Regions from separate parts of the Evansella cellulosilytica DSM 2522 genome, predicted to be linked through region 2. Evidence: riboswitches for the same ligand, from Rfam matches in the RefSeq annotation. Region 2 holds a riboswitch; each other region holds the start of a gene.

Region 1 (5,478 bases), 940 kb from region 2:
GAATAAACGAAAACATCTGTGAACGTTTTGTTCACATAATGATGTTCTCTTAACCTACCTTCCAAATTGAACCGATATTTATTTAAGATTTTTATCACAATATCATTTTGGCAGTTTGTCATCGCATAAATTTTGTTAAGAGACATCATTGTAAATCCATAGTGTATAAGAGCACGTAAAGATTCCGTTGCATAGCCATTTCCCCAGTATTTACTATTTAAATGACCCCCGATTTCAGCATGAGAAGAGCTTCGGTCCCAGTTTTTAAATCCGCAAGTACCAATTAAACTTTGATTATCTTTGAGCGTTACTCCCCAGAATAGCTGATGAGGATCATGATGCGACGCTTTCATTAATCTTATTAAATTTTCAGCTTCTTTCAAACTATGAATTGGATTACTTTTTTCTAACTGCAATACTTTTGGATCTGAGTATAAGTTGTAAATAGCCATTTTGTCATCAAAGTCAATAGATCGAAAATGAAGGTTTTCAGTTTCAAATGCGCCTGAAGGTAGGGTCTTTAAATGCATTTAACCACTGCCTTTTTGGTCATTTTAATAGTACGCTCTACGACGAAAACCTGCTATTCCGATTAATGGAATAGCAATGAGTGCACCGACTGCTAACGGAAAAAAGAATAATCCTGGTCCAGTTTGCTCACTTGGTGCTGGTTCTTGACGTAAATAAACATTTTCATGGTCTACTTTTTCAATTTTACCAAAGTACTTCTTTCCGTGATGATCTGTAATTTCTACATCCTGGCCGATGTTATCTTGACATAATTGGTAGTAATAGTTTACTGACATTAGCCACACCCTTTATATTTAATTCAGGAAATTTATACTCTTATTTCCTTCTATACGATTAGCGTATGTACCAGCTAATTAAATGAAATAGGGAGGACGCCTGTTTTTTGAAAATGTTTTGGAGCGTTTATGCCATAGGTAGTAGCAAGTGGTTATACTAATTTGTAACGTGTTAGCAACTTCACAATAATTAATATTAAAATGAAATAAAGGTTGACCAGAAGTTTAGTTCTTGGCCAACCTTTATATTTTATCAGTGGAGTGTATATGTTTTATTTGTTTCTCACTTTTAGAGTGGGGGCGATTTCGCCTTTTTTTACGTTTCGATTCGAAAAGATTTAATTCTTTTTCAGTAATCATGTTAGTACGTAATGTAACTTCATCAAAGTATTTTATTAATAACAATGCGGTGTTAATCGTGTCATCAATACCTCTATGCGCTTGACCAACGGGCTCAATATTTGCTAAATGTAGCGCATTTTTTAAGCCTAACTGATTTTTCGTATTTTGTTTTAATGCTTTTCCGATTTGTGGCTGAATATCATTGTAATTCTTAAACCACTTTAACTTCATGTTATTTCGAAGACATTGATCGATGAAGTGTACTTTATCGTCTTTTCCCCAAGAACATAGAAAATAATCTTCTTCTTTTTGTAGCCAAAAAATGAATTTCTTCATGCCATCTGAAAAGGGTATCGCACTTTTAACATCATCTTGAGTCATATTGATAAACTTTCTGGAGCTCTTCGGAATATATCCATTTTTCGGGAGCATATAAATTTGGATATCGTCAATTATTTTAAGAGATGTTAAGTCTACCTTACATGCACCAATCTCAATAATTTCACTCAACTGTCCTTTTTTGAATCGTTTCACGAGTTCTAAGTCGTATACTACTGCAATCAAAATGAAGCCTCCTCTTCTTATTCATTTGTATTTTAACACATTTTTAAACGATAGAAGGGGAGGGGATATAATTAAACAGCTCTAGACAGCAGCTTATGTTGTAAACATTCATATAATACTTTTGACTCTTCCTGAGTTAAAGGTACTAATGGCATTCTTACTGAGCCAGCATTTATTCCAAACATTTCTAGTGCTGCTTTAACAGGTGTTGGATTTGGAGCAATAAATAGAGCATGCATCATTGGTAATAATTCTTGATGTAACTGTTTTGCCAATAATGCATTTCCAGTTTCATGGGCATCAATCATTTCTTTCATTTCACTCCCTAATATGTGTGATGCTACTGAAACAACACCATGACCACCAACCGAAAGAGTAGGTAATGTTAAACTATCATCACCACAGTATACATAAAACGAATCATACGTTTTTTCAGCAATTGCGGCAATAGCATTTATATCTCCACTGGCTTCTTTCACTGCCACAATATTGTCAATGTTTGAGAGCTTAATAATAGTATTTGGGTCTATGTTAACAGAGCAACGCCCAGGAATATTATAAAGCATGATTGGGAGGGAGGTACTATGAGCAATTTTTTCAAAGTGTCGATATATCCCTTCCTGACTTGGCTTATTATAATAAGGAGCAACAAGCATCGCAGCATCAACACCGCTCTCTTCAGCAATTTTTGTTAGCTGTATAGATGATTTTGTGCTGTTTGTTCCTGTACCAGCTATTACAGGAATCCTCCCGTCTACTTCTTTTACTACATACTTAAAAAAATCAGTTTTTTCTTCTATTGTCAATGTAGGAGATTCACCTGTTGTTCCTCCAATGACAATGCTGTCGGATCCATTGTCAATTAAATAGTGAATCAGTGATTTAGTTGCCGGATAATCAATTTCTTCATCATGATCGAATGGCGTAATCATCGCAGTTATTAATGTTCCAAAATTCATGTAAAGCACCTCTATTCAACAGATTTTAGTTTCGACTAGTCGAAAAAAGTTCGTGAATAGAGCTAAATCAGGTGAACAATCATTACTTAAACATAAAAAAGCAGCAACGAGGACATCGTTGCTGCTAGATATCAGTTTACTAAATGATTATTCTAGCGTGAGATAGCCCTCCATATAGTGTCATTAAAAATGAACTATATGACAGTCCTGCACTTATTCAATGACAGAACCAGCAACATACTTGTGAGTAGTATGCCGCTTCGGCAAATTCCCCTTTCCACATTTTTCATAGGATCTCATCATCCTCTAAAAGTGTACTAATGGTTTTTGCACCTCTAAACTCACTTCAAATTAGGATTGAAGTTAAGAATATGAACTTTATTTTACTCTAACAAATTTACTTTCGTAATGCAAATGTTAGGAGTGGGGGACTTATATGACCCCTTGCGTAATCATAGCATCCGCTACTTTGACAAAACCAGCAATGTTCGCTCCAACTACAAGGTTACCTGGAACACCATATTCCTCTGCCGCTTTTAAGCTGTCGTTGTAAATATTTGTCATAATCTCTTTTAGCTTTCCATCAACCTCGTCAAAAGTCCAAGATAGTCTTGCACTATTTTGAGCCATTTCAAGTGCTGATACTGCTACTCCTCCAGCATTAGCTGCTTTAGCAGGGCCAAACAGTACATTGTTTTCAAGAAACACATCTACAGCTTCTAAAGTGGAAGGCATATTAGCACCTTCACCAATGGCTTTTACGCCATTTGCAACTAATAGTTTCGCAGCTTCTTCATCGATTTCATTTTGTGTAGCACAAGGAAGCGCAATGTCACAAGGTATTTTCCAAATACCCCCAAAACCTTCATAAAAAACTGAACCAGGATGTTCCTTCACATATTCAGAAATTCTTTTACCTTCTACTTCTTTTAAGCGTTTAACAGTATTTAAGTCAATGCCATTTCGATCATATACATATCCACTTGAGTCACTACATGCTAGGATTTTAGCACCAAGTTCCATTGCTTTTTCCATAGCATAGATCGAAACATTTCCTGACCCTGATACGACAACTGTACTGTCTTTAAAACTCAAGCCTTTACTTTTTAGCATCTCATTAACAAAATACACTGTGCCGTAACCGGTAGCTTCTTTACGGGCAAGACTTCCTCCATAACCTACACCTTTACCTGTTAGTACTCCTGCTTCATAGGCACCGCGCATTTTTTTATACTGCCCAAACATATAGCCAATTTCTCTAGCCCCAACACCAATGTCTCCAGCTGGTACATCTGTATCAGGTCCTATATACTTACTTAATTCAGACATAAAACTTTGTGTAAATCTCATAATTTCAAAATCGGATTTCCCTTTAGGATCAAAGTCAGATCCACCTTTACCGCCACCAATAGGTTGTCCAGTTAAAGAATTTTTAAATATTTGTTCAAATCCTAAAAACTTGATAATACTCTGATTCACTGATGGGTGAAATCTTAACCCACCTTTATAAGGACCAATAGCACTATTAAACTGGACACGATAACCACGATTCACTTTTACATTCCCTTGATCGTCTACCCAAGGAACTCTAAAAGAAATCGTTCTTTCAGGTTCAACCATTCTTTCTAATATTGCATGCTTTATATACTGAGGGTTTTTAGCTAAAACAGGAACTAATGAATCTAACACTTCCTTTACCGCTTGTAAAAACTCAGTCTCATGCGCATTGCTTTTTTTTACTTGCTCATATACACCGTTAACATAATGTTGTACTTCTTGGTTTTCTTTTACTGCTGTACTCATATTTAACCTCCTAGTGAAAATAAATGTTAAAAAATAGTGACGAATTTAAAAATATGTTAGATTTTCTACTATGCTGTATTTTATAATTTAATAATCACGTAAACAATATCAAAAACAGATAACACCTATGCTTTTTATAGATCCGTCGGTAAGGAGGGAGTAACATTGGAATTTAGACAGATCAAATATTTCATTGAAGTTGCAGATCGTGAGCATGTTACAGATGCAGCTTATGCGCTACATGTTGCACAATCGGCTGTTAGTAGACAAATCTTTAATTTAGAGAAAGAATTAGGTGTCGATTTATTTATTCGAGATGGTAGATCTGTTAAATTAACGCCAATCGGTAAGTTATTTTTAGAAAGAGTAAAGCATGCAATGAACTTAATGGAGGACGCAAAAAAAGAAGTGTTAGATTATTTAGAGCCAGAAAAGGGTACTGTTCGTATTGCATTTCCAAGTAGTCTTGCGGCATACACACTGCCGAGAGCTATTTACGCATTTCGCCAACTATATCCTGAGGCACAATTTCATCTGAAGCAAGCACTCTACAATGAACTCGTTGACAGTGTTAGGAAAGGTTATTTCAATTTGGCATTAATAGCACCTATTGTTAAAGAAGAAAGAAATATAGATACTAAAGTATTATTTCACGAAAATGTTGTCGCACTATTACCAGCAAACCATCCAATGGCATATTATAAAACAATAGATTTATTAGACCTTATTGACGATCCCTTTGTACTTCTTCCAGAAGGGTTTACTTATAGAAAGATCGTGTTGGATGCATGCCAAGAGATTGGCTTTGAACCAAAAATCGCTTTTGAAGGTGATGACGTAGATGCCTTAAAAGGTTTAGTGTCAGCTGGTCTTGGGGTTACATTAATGCCAGAAATGACATTAATGGATAGTATTCCTAAATCAACAGTAAAGATACCATTAAGAAAGCCAAATTTGAAAAGATCTGTCGGTATTATTACTCCAAAAGACCGTTCACTTTTACC
Region 2 (5,478 bases):
TTCCGATAGAAAAACTCACGATTAGTAGACATCAAACTCTCCCCCTATTATGTTTTATACTATACTAATAACCTATTTTATGAACGAACAAATATACCTCCTTTAACTTCTCAATTTCTATTATTCTAACATTGTCAATCATTAAATTGCACACAATTTTGTATAAAGTGTGACAATTCCATTTTACCCCTCTTCCCTATGCTGCGTCAAGAAAGCGGATACAGTATTTAATTTTATAAAAAAGCGTTTAGCTTAACACAATCTCCTTATTAAACCTTTATTTGTCTCGCATTTAATTAAAAAAAAAGAGCCCTCAAAAGAATTAACTCTTTAAAAGAACTCTTTTCAAATAAATATTAAAACGTTGGTATTACTGGGATTATTAACCATAATCCCCCTTCTTACTCTTTATTTACATGCGATTATATATTCTTTTACTTTCATTAATACAGTTACTTTCCATTTAATATAATAAATGTTTTATGTGTGAAGAAATGCATACACAATTTTCTTGAAATACCTTTTTGTGAATTAACCAATAATGATACGTTCTGTGGGATATTTATAATGACTCGTTTTTTCTCTACCTCTAATAGAAAAGAGGAATGCTACTAAACCAACCCGTCCAATTAGCATCAGCACCATCAAGGTAATTTGACTTGGAAGTGTTAATGTTGGGGTAATTCCCATCGATAAACCACACGTTCCAAACGCCGAGCTCACTTCAAATATTATCGCCATTAGCTCTAATTCACTACTATGCTCAAAAGCACTAACTAAAATAATGGCAGTAAACAACCCAACAACGAAAACAGAAAGTACGATAAACGCTTTTTGGCGGTCCTCTTCGTGTATTTCTCTCCCAAATGCTTTTACATCTTTTCTTCCTAAAGCAAAGCTTCTAATTGTTAAAAACATGACCGCAAGCGTTGTCGTACGAATACCACCACCAACACTTGATGGACTCGCGCCGATAATCATTAATGCTGATAAAAACAATAAGCTCGCCAAAGTTAATTGAGAGACATCCATTGTCGCTAAACCGCCACTTCTTGCAGTAGCCGAATTAAATAGTGAAAAAAATAGTTGCTGATGCCAACTTAATCCATCGTAAAAAGCGTTTTTTTCTATGATCCACAAACCTACTACACCGATTCCGAACACAATAAAATAAGTAGAGGCAGCAATTTTCGTAAACAAGCTAAACCTAAAACTTCTATCCTTCGAAGTAAAATACTCCTTTAACTCCATTAATACAGGGAATCCAATTGCTCCAGCGAAAATTAAAAGAATGGAAACTAATTGAACAAAGTAATCATCAACGAATGGAATTAAAGAAGCTCCTGTAACGTCAAAGCCGGCATTCGTAAAAGCTGATAATGCGGCAAAGGCACCTTGATAGTATGCCTCTCCAACTGTATCAAAATAGTTTAAGAAATACGTTCCCAGTATTAATGCACCTATTATTTCTATTCCTAAAGCGACAAACAAAATTCCACGCATTAAATTAACGAGACCAGAAAAAGCAATTTGATTGTGGTCTACCATGATAAGCATACGTTGGGAAAGATTTATTTTCCTACCGAATACGAGCCAAATGAATGTCCCTAGTGTCATCACACCAATTCCACCTAATTGAATCGCTAACGCTAATATAAAAACACCGAAACCACTATAAGTTTCAGAAACGTTTACGACAGTAAGTCCTGTGACACTTACTGCACTTACTGATGTGAAAAGAGCCTCAGAGTAGGTAACGTTTACACCAGGCTGCGCTGATATTGGTAAGTATAAAAAAATACTAAATACAAACATTGCTATTATGTAAGAAAATACAATAATCCTAAAAGGACTTAAAAACTTACTCATACCAAGATTCATTTAACATTACCTCCGCCTATAAATCGGGTAATAGTATAACACGGGATTAACATATATACTATAGTTTGTCCAAGAAATTCATGGATAATTTTTATCCGAATGAATCATGTATGTGGTAATATAATAAAAGAATAAGTTTACAGATTAACAAATGAAGGATGAATGCAATGGCCAAGAAGAAACAGTGGATTGACACAATTGAAGAACTCAATATGGAGGTTTCAGCTTATAGTAATCATCTTCTTCGCCATGTATTATTACCTGAACTATTAGGGGAAGATGAGGAAAGTATTTTATACTGGGCAGGAAAATCAGTTGCGAGAAAGCTTAAAACAGAGCAATTAGATGACCTCTCACTTTTTTTTGAAAAGGCGAACTGGGGAACACTTTCTCTCTTAAAAGAAAAAAGGACCGAAAAACATTACGAATTAGTAGCTCCCCTTATGATACACGAACGCCCTGTGACTTTAGAATGTGGTTTTTTAGCGCAATGGACTGAGCAGCAAACACAGTATGTGACAGAGGCCACATATGAAGTGAAAAAGAAAAAGCCTTTAACGTGTCGGATCATCGTTCGTTGGGATAACTCCGATCCTATTTATAAGGACTAATAAATATTTATTTTAGAAAAAAATGGGGACTCAAAAGGCTAACCTTATGAGTCCCCATTTATTGTTACTATGATGTTACTTTCGCTTCTTCTCGCACATCTAAGTCAAATGCGGTGTGAAGTGCTTCCACTGATTTCACCATATCTACTTCAGGTATGACAACAGATACTTTAATTTCTGACGTACTTACCATTTTAATAGAAACTTCTTGCTCAGAAAGTACTGTAAACATGTTTGCGGCAACACCAGGGTTTGAAACCATACCAGAACCAACTATTGATACTTTTGCCAAGTTATCCTCGTGACGAATATGCTCGTAACCTAATTCCTCTTTATTTTTCTCTAAAATAGAAAGCGCTTCTGTCAATTCATGTGTGTGAATGGAAAAAGATATATTCATTTCATTTTTGCCTGTCATTTGTTGAATGATAATGTCGACATCAATGCCCGATTCCGCAAGTGCTGAGAACACATTTGACATTGTATTAAAGTTATTCGGTAAATGTTCAATTGTAATTTTTGTCACTGCACCTTCAAAAGCTAATCCTCGTACTGCTAAATTTTGTTCCATTGACGCTTCCTCCTCTACAATCGTTCCTTCTTTATCAACCATGCTTGATCTAACAATAAGTGGTACATTATAGTTCTTTGCAAATTCAACTGCTCTAGGATGCAATACTCCAGCACCTAAGTTTGCAAGCTCCAGCATTTCATCATAGGAAATGCTATGTAGTTGTCGAGCTTTTTTAGCAGTTCTAGGGTCACAAGTATAAACACCAGTAACATCTGTAAAAATAGAACATGATTCAGCTTTAAGGGCAGCAGCCAACGCTACTGCAGTTGTATCAGAACCACCACGACCAAGCGTTGTTATCTCACCGCTTTCCGTCATCCCTTGAAAACCAGCTACTATTACAGCTTTATTTTCATCTAAAGCGGATTGCACTCTATCTGTCTCAATTCCCATTATTCTAGCGTTTTGGTGAATAGGCTCCGTTTTAATCCCCGCTTGCCAACCAGTAAACGAAACGGCATCAATACCGATTTCCTTTAAAGCCATAACCATTAAGGACATCGTTACTTGCTCACCAGTACTTAATAGCATATCCATTTCTCTTTTATCAGGATGCTCACTTATATCTTGCGCTAATCCTACTAACGCGTCGGTTGATTTCCCCATCGCAGATACAACGGTAACTACTTTGTTACCTGCTTCCATTGCAGCTTTCACCTTTTCAGCTGCTCTTTTAATTTTTGTTACATCTCCTACAGAAGTCCCTCCGAACTTCTGAACAATCGTTGCCAACATGAACGCCTCCTCTTTTGATTCAAACATACATTTCATTGTACTCTCTGCCCTATTTAATAGAACATAATCAATAAAGATAGCTCACGGATGAAACCTATGAAAGTATGAAGCTAACATACCCTATTCAGCTTTAATTAAACTGAAATTTTTCATGAGGTTTCGACAAAAATAAAATAAAAAACGACAGTAGGCTATATCCCACTGTCGAATACGACTTTTAAAATATGATACATACAAAGCCGCTCCGTGAGATAGTGCTCCATGCAGTTCTCCTGCATGACAGTTCTGTACTTATTCAATACAGATCCAGAAGATTGTCGTTGAGAAAACATTTCTTCTTCGGCGAATTCCCCTTTCAAGCTATGATCTTTGAAGCTCAACCTTCTCTCATAGTTTACTGATGGTTTTCGCACCTCTACCTTCACTCCTAAGAGCAAAAAGTTATGAATTTTTATTTTTTTGTAAGGAAATATTACACAAATAGTAGTTTATCAAATACATTTTTTTTTTGCAATTACGATTATTGCTCCTCTTCTTGTATTTTATCGAATAGCGCTTTAGCAACTAACTTTGGTATACCTACACCTTCAATTTCCTCTATATTAGCTTCCTTTATTCGCTTTAACGATCCAAAATGCTTTAAAAGTTCCCTTTTTCTCTTTTCTCCAATTCCCTCAACATCATCAAGTATAGAAGAAAACATTGATTGCTTTCTTACGTTTCTATGAAACGTAATGGCAAATCGGTGCACTTCATCTTGAATTCTTTGGAGTAAATAAAACTCCTGACTCGTTCTTTTCAAAGGAACGACCTCAGCCGGATCTCCGATCATAAGTTGTGAAGTACGGTGCTTTTCATCCTTTACGAGGCCGCAAACAGGAATATAAATGCCGAGCTCGTCCTCTAACACACCTTGCGCAGCAGAAATTTGTCCTTTTCCTCCATCGATTACAATTAAGTCAGGAAGTGGTTGATTTTCTTTCAGCAACCTTATATATCTTCTTCGAACAACTTCTCTCATCGATTCATAGTCATCAGGTCCCTCTACATCTTTCACTTTGTATTTACGATAGTTCTTTTTATCTGGCTTACCATCCAAAAAAGAAACCATCGCAGATACAGGATCGACTCCTTGAATATTAGAGTTATCAAAAGCTTCGATTCGATGAGGCGTTTCTATATTTAGTGCAGCACCGAGACGTTCAATTGCAACGATCGTTTTTTGCTCATCTCGCTCTATAAGATCGAATTTCTCCTTTAAGGCTATTTGTGCATTTTTATTAGCAAGGTCAACTAATTGCTTCTTTTGTCCTTTTTTAGGTTTAAACGTCTTCACTTGAATAAACTCTTGTACGACAGCCTCATCTATCACTTCCGGAATTAATATCTCCTTCGGTTTACGATGTTGATCGTTTAAATAAAACTGCCCAACATATGTGTAAAAATCATCCTCTGGCTCTTGGTACATTGGAAACATAGAAACATCTCTTTCAATCAATTTACCTTGTCTAATAAAAAATACTTGGACGCACATCCAACCTTTGTCATATGCATAACCAAATACATCTCGATCAACTTCATCTGTCATCGTCATTTTTTGCTTTTCCATCACGGCTTCTATGTGCTGTACTTGGTCTCTCAATTCTTGCGCACGTTCAAAGTTCAACTCTTCAGATG
Region 3 (5,478 bases), 1.4 Mb from region 2:
ATGAAATGAGGCATTACTTCAAGGAAATACGATAGCGAGGCAGAATGTATTTGTTCTTTACTTGCTTCTTCCATAATAAAAGGAACTAATATGAATAAAAGCACAATGATGATAGTTTGAAAGAACGTAATGACGTTTAATTGGTTAATAACTCATACCCTCCTTCCTTTTTTACTATATGTATATGACCGTTAATTAGTTTGTATCAAACCTTTTATACACTATTAATTTCAATCACTTTCCAGCATCATACTTTCAAAAATATTTTCTCATTTTGCTGTATCCGTCGAAACATCTTTTATTGTATTCAAGAAGTATATCCTCGGTGCTGCGGGGCAAGGCTTTAAAAGGCACTGAAAAAGTTGTTTTATACTTTTTCAGTGCCCTTATTAATCAACCTTTTTCAGACTACTGTTCAAATATTTCTTTTTATCACTTGAACGAGTACCCATATGTTTACTCTTCAAATACTTTGACTTCTTCCATTACATCGCCTTGCTTAATCTTCAATACAGCATCCATACCTTCTGTAACTTGTCCAAAAACTGTATGAACGCCGTCTAAATGTGGCTGTGGCTCGTGTACGATAAAGAACTGACTACTTCCAGTGTCCTTTCCAGCATGTGCCATTGATAAAGATCCTTGTACGTGCTTATGTGGATTACCTTCTGTTTCACACTTTATTGTTTTTCCACTTCCACCCGTTCCTGTTCCTAATGGACATCCACCTTGTGCCACGAAACTAGGGATTACTCTGTGAAAAGTAAGTCCGTTATAAAAGCCTTCGTTTGCTAACTTTTCAAAGTTTTCTACTGTCCCTGGTGCTTCATTAGGGAAAAATTCGATTTGAATTTTTTCGCCATTCTCCATTGTGATTGTGCCTTTTTTCATATTGTTAATCCTCCTGAGTTTATGTAATTAATGTATTCATTTTACATCCATCCCATTGTACACTATTTGATAATAGAAATAAAACTAGGTTGCCCCAAAGTGTCCACACTTTTTAAACAACCTAGTTCTGTATTAGTACCCTTTTATAAACTGTTAGCTAAGTTTTTTGTATTGCTTCGATATGACACTTCATTTTTTACTAAGTCTTCATAAGATTCTCTCTTTATTACACATTGTTCTTGACCATCCTCTACAAAAATAACTGCTGGTCGGAGAATTCTATTGTAATTATTGGCCATCGAATAACCGTATGCTCCCGTTGAAAAAACTGCGAGCAAATCACCAGCCTCTGTTTTTGGTAACTCTATATCCCAAATTAACATATCTCCACTCTCGCAGCACTTTCCAGCAATAGATACAAGCTCTTCGCTTTTCCCGTCCATTTTATTAGCTATTTGAGCAGCATATTTCGCTTGATATAATGCCGGTCTGATATTATCCGTCATCCCACCATCAACCGAAACATACGTCCGAATGCCCGGTATTTCTTTTCTTGATCCGATAGAATAAATCGTTGTACCTGCTTCTCCTACTAAAGATCTTCCAGGTTCAATCCATACCTCAGGTAGTGTCATGTTAAATTTTTGCGCATAATGTTTTACTGCTTTCACCATCGCTTGAACATATTCTTCTAATGGAAGTGGTTCATCTTCGATAGTATACTTGATACCGAAACCACCGCCAAGATTTAAAACGTTAGGCTCATAACCAAGCTTGTTCTTCCATGTTAAAAGGTGATTATAAATGGCCTCCACCGCAGAGGTAAATCCATCAGTCTCAAAGATTTGTGAACCAATATGAGAGTGAACCCCTTCCAGTTGAACATATTGATGTTCTTGAATCATCATGATTGCCTTTTCTGCTTGCCCACTTTGTATATCAAAACCAAATTTAGAATCCTCTTGTCCAGTTGAAATATATTCATGCGTATGTGCTTCCACACCTGGAGTAATGCGAATAAGAACTTTCATTTCTTTTTTTAATGATTGCGTAATTGCCATCAACCATGATAATTCCGTAAAATTATCAACAACAATGCATCCTATTCCTTCTTTTACCGCCATTTCTATTTCATCAGGACTTTTGTTATTTCCGTGAAAATGAATTCTTTCTACCGGAAAATTAGATTTTAATGCAGTGTAAAGTTCACCACCAGATACAACATCTAAGCTTAAACCTAGTTCGTCTATTAACTGGAACATTGCAATGGAACTAAACGCTTTACTGGCATATGCAACTTGATATTCAATATTTTCCTCTTCAAAAGCACTTTTAAATGCTTGTGCTCTATTTACAATATCCTTTACATCGTATACGAACAAAGGAGTGCCATACTTCTCCACAAGCTTCGTCGTATCTACCCCTCCAATTTCTAAGTGCCCTTGTTCATTTATTTTCCCCGTACCATGTAAATCCATCGTTGTTACTCCTCTCACTGGCCATATAAAAATGATATAGCCAATATATAATATAGACGTGTAAAAAGGATAACGGAGCAAATCCCATCCGTTATCCTTTGACGTAAACATTCAATCCATCGGATAGTACTCCACTGCTAAAAACAGTGACAGTGTGTTGCCTATTAAACAACACCCCAGCATTTTAAGTTGGCTCCTTAAAACACTTCGGCAAATTGACCTTTCCATTACTTTCAGTGCTCGCCATTAACTCCAGTAATGTACTCATTCGTTTTGCGCCCCTAACGCATGGTATATTTTATTATCATTTATGCTGTTTTCAACGATATCATATCTTCCTTATTGTTTCAAGAAGTTAATTGCTATTAGATTGCTTCACTGCGTCCTGTGGCTTTACAATACTAGGTCTACGGCGCTTAATCGGCATTGCTTGCCTTATTAAAACATCTAAGGCTGCAACTGGATAAAACGGTAGAAATGGCCATAAATACGGTACATTTAGAGACCTAATACAAGCTAGTGCAACAAAGAATATTGTCGTACCAATGACAAACCCTGGTGCATGAAATAGACCAACTAAAACTAGCAGCACTAGACGTAACATCTTCAAAGCTAAAGCAAGTTCATAACTAGGCGTTGCAAACATGCCTATCGCTCCTATAGCTACGTAAAGTATGACTTCTGGAATTAATAGCCCGACCTCTATTGCTATTTCACCAATTAGAAGTGCTGCAACTAAACCTAATGCTGTCGCTAGCGGGGAAGGGGTATGAATAGCAGCCATCCTCAACAATTCTATTCCTAATTCTGCAACAAATATTTGCGCAAAAACCGGTACGTTTGTTGTTTCATCTGGCCCAATATAATCAAGATTATCAGGTAATAACCCTGGTTCTAACACCATTAATAACCATAATGGTAGTATAAATAATGAAAAGAGCATACCCGAAAACCTCACCCAACGTAAGAAAGTTCCAACGAGAGGGGCTTGCCGATACTCTTCTGCATGTTGTACATGGTGAAAGAAAGTAGTTGGAAAAATAATCACACTTGGTGATGCATCAACAATGACAATAACATGTCCTTCTAATATGTGAGTTGCTGCTACATCAGGCCTTTCAGTATATCTTACGATAGGGAACGGATTTGCTCCTTGCTTAACTACAAACTCCTCTACAACTTTATCCGCCATCGTTAATCCGTCAATGTCAATATTCTCTAATTCTTTCCGGATTACCTCGACTAGATTTGGATCTGCAACTCCATCAATATAACTAATACATACATCTGTTTTTGACCTACGACCAATTCTCATTATTTCGTTTCTTAAGTTTTCATCACGGATCCTTCTTCTAGTCAGAGCCGTATTTTCTATAATATTTTCAGTGTATCCATCACGACTTCCACGAACAACTCGTTCCGTATCCGGCTCTTCTGGACCTCTACCAGGATAACTTCGAACATCGATAATAATGGCATCCGGTTCACCTTCAACGATGATGACGATTAAACCAGCTAACAATTGGCCAATTGCATCATCTACCGTTTTTACATGCTCTACTTGAACATGGGTTAATCGATTTTCTATCTGTTCTCTAACATTATTTTCTTTTACTTCATTGGCGTCCAAGTACATCAATTCTTTTAACAGTTCAATTGTATACTGGATATCACAAAGTCCGTTTACAAAATAAAATTGGATTTCTTTATCCAATATGTAAAGCTTGCGAATACCAACATCAAAGCTTGTGCCGATTCCGACTCTTTCAGTAAAGTTTTTTTCATTTTCTCTACTATTTCTAGAGATTGGCTGATTGACTTTATCGTGTACTGGATCCATTGTAACCACTCCTTTCTATAATTAATTCGATCGCTTGTTTTGTAATAGGAGCCCCCATTTTTATAGCATCTTTACCTCCCATTTTACCAATGTCACCAATCCCAACAATCATCGGAATTGATAATTGATCTAGTACTGACACCGTATCCCCTCGCAGTCTACCGACTTCCGTATCTCTAATTCCATCCTTATCTACACCGAACTCTGTTAATGTACCGTTTCTGTCAATACTGACATCAATCCTCGTCCATTCGTGTGAATAAGATTGTGATGCTACAGCAATGGCACCTAATATTTTTATATTGGGGCATTGAACGACATCAATTAAAACGGATTCGCCAGGACCTTCATCGGGGAAACCGCAATCATCAAATAAAACGAGCACTAAATCTTTCTTTGCATTTAAAATTAATTGTATTAATGTATCACTATTAATTCTTGTAGGATTGCCACTTGATTCTGATATTAATTCACATTGAAGCTCTTTGGAGACATAATCAACAGCCTCCCTTGCTGATGCATCTCCATCAGTGACTAATATAACCTGCTTCATCAATTTCATGTAATCGCTCCTTTGTTCTAGTAAGCTCACTACTTTACTTACTTAGCGAACGAAAAATAACCAGTGATATAAGGAACCGAGTATTTTTCCAAGCACAATTGCCCATAGTAGCAAATTCACTTTGTTTTTCATCCCAATACGCTTTGCAAGAATCGGGAACACATTAAGTACTTCCGTTAATGCAGCTGCTAATAAACCAATAAACATTCCACACAATAAACCAATTGCTATTACAATAGGCGTTGGAAACGAAAGATGAGGTTCACCTAAACTGAACCACACACCTGCTAGAGCTCCTAGTACAATGGCCACTTCATAATAACGAAGACTTTTTTCAGATCGAGTCAAGTCAGCTAACCTTGGAATTACTCCTAACACTGTTAAAAAAGCGACGAAACCACTCCCTACAGCTAACCCACCTGCTAGTCCTATGAACATCAAAAGTATGAAACTAACCATCTCTTTCCTTCCAGGCCTCATTCTCATAGACGGATACGTACCTATCCATATTTTCCTGATAATTAAACATTTCTATTTCCATAGGACTTGGTTCTTCGTTAATTCGTTTCCTAAATACATGATTAAAAAATAAAATCATACCTAATCCAAGACCAATTGAGTATGGTATTTGTAATAAAATAGGATGTTCTACAGTTTCTCCTGTAATGGACTCATATAATTTCAAATGCACTTCCTGCATACTCACA

What was found. Region 2 has a riboswitch for lysine ahead of BCELL_RS15595 (aspartate kinase). Riboswitches for the same ligand answer to the same signal wherever they lie in the genome.
Region 1: it holds a riboswitch for lysine, as region 2 does, so the genes downstream of both, dapA (4-hydroxy-tetrahydrodipicolinate synthase) here and BCELL_RS15595 (aspartate kinase) in region 2, are expected to answer to the same signal.
Region 3: it holds a riboswitch for lysine, as region 2 does, so the genes downstream of both, lysA (diaminopimelate decarboxylase) here and BCELL_RS15595 (aspartate kinase) in region 2, are expected to answer to the same signal.

Annotation. Positions count from the first base shown of each region.
Region 1 covers NC_014829.1:2,421,841-2,427,318, reverse strand. The annotation lists gene BCELL_RS11075 (GNAT family N-acetyltransferase) at 1-530, opposite strand, end outside; gene BCELL_RS11070 (hypothetical protein) at 555-806, opposite strand; gene BCELL_RS11065 (3'-5' exonuclease) at 1,050-1,712, opposite strand; gene dapA (4-hydroxy-tetrahydrodipicolinate synthase) at 1,784-2,671, opposite strand; lysine riboswitch at 2,827-3,017, opposite strand; gene gdhA (NADP-specific glutamate dehydrogenase) at 3,104-4,474, opposite strand; gene gltC (glutamate biosynthesis transcriptional regulator GltC) at 4,640-5,478, shown strand, end outside.
Region 2 covers NC_014829.1:3,357,515-3,362,992, forward strand. The annotation lists gene BCELL_RS15580 (succinate dehydrogenase cytochrome b558 subunit) at 1-32, opposite strand, end outside; gene BCELL_RS15585 (TrkH family potassium uptake protein) at 532-1,881, opposite strand; gene BCELL_RS15590 (YslB family protein) at 2,049-2,492, shown strand; gene BCELL_RS15595 (aspartate kinase) at 2,560-3,798, opposite strand; lysine riboswitch at 4,046-4,227, opposite strand; gene uvrC (excinuclease ABC subunit UvrC) at 4,322-5,478, opposite strand, start outside.
Region 3 covers NC_014829.1:1,985,229-1,990,706, reverse strand. The annotation lists gene BCELL_RS09055 (hypothetical protein) at 1-74, opposite strand, end outside; gene BCELL_RS09050 (peptidylprolyl isomerase) at 457-891, opposite strand; gene lysA (diaminopimelate decarboxylase) at 1,035-2,369, opposite strand; lysine riboswitch at 2,486-2,661, opposite strand; gene BCELL_RS09040 (spore germination protein) at 2,725-4,209, opposite strand; gene spoVAEA (stage V sporulation protein SpoVABEA) at 4,190-4,771, opposite strand; gene BCELL_RS09030 (stage V sporulation protein AB) at 4,814-5,230, opposite strand; gene BCELL_RS09025 (stage V sporulation protein AA) at 5,223-5,478, opposite strand, start outside.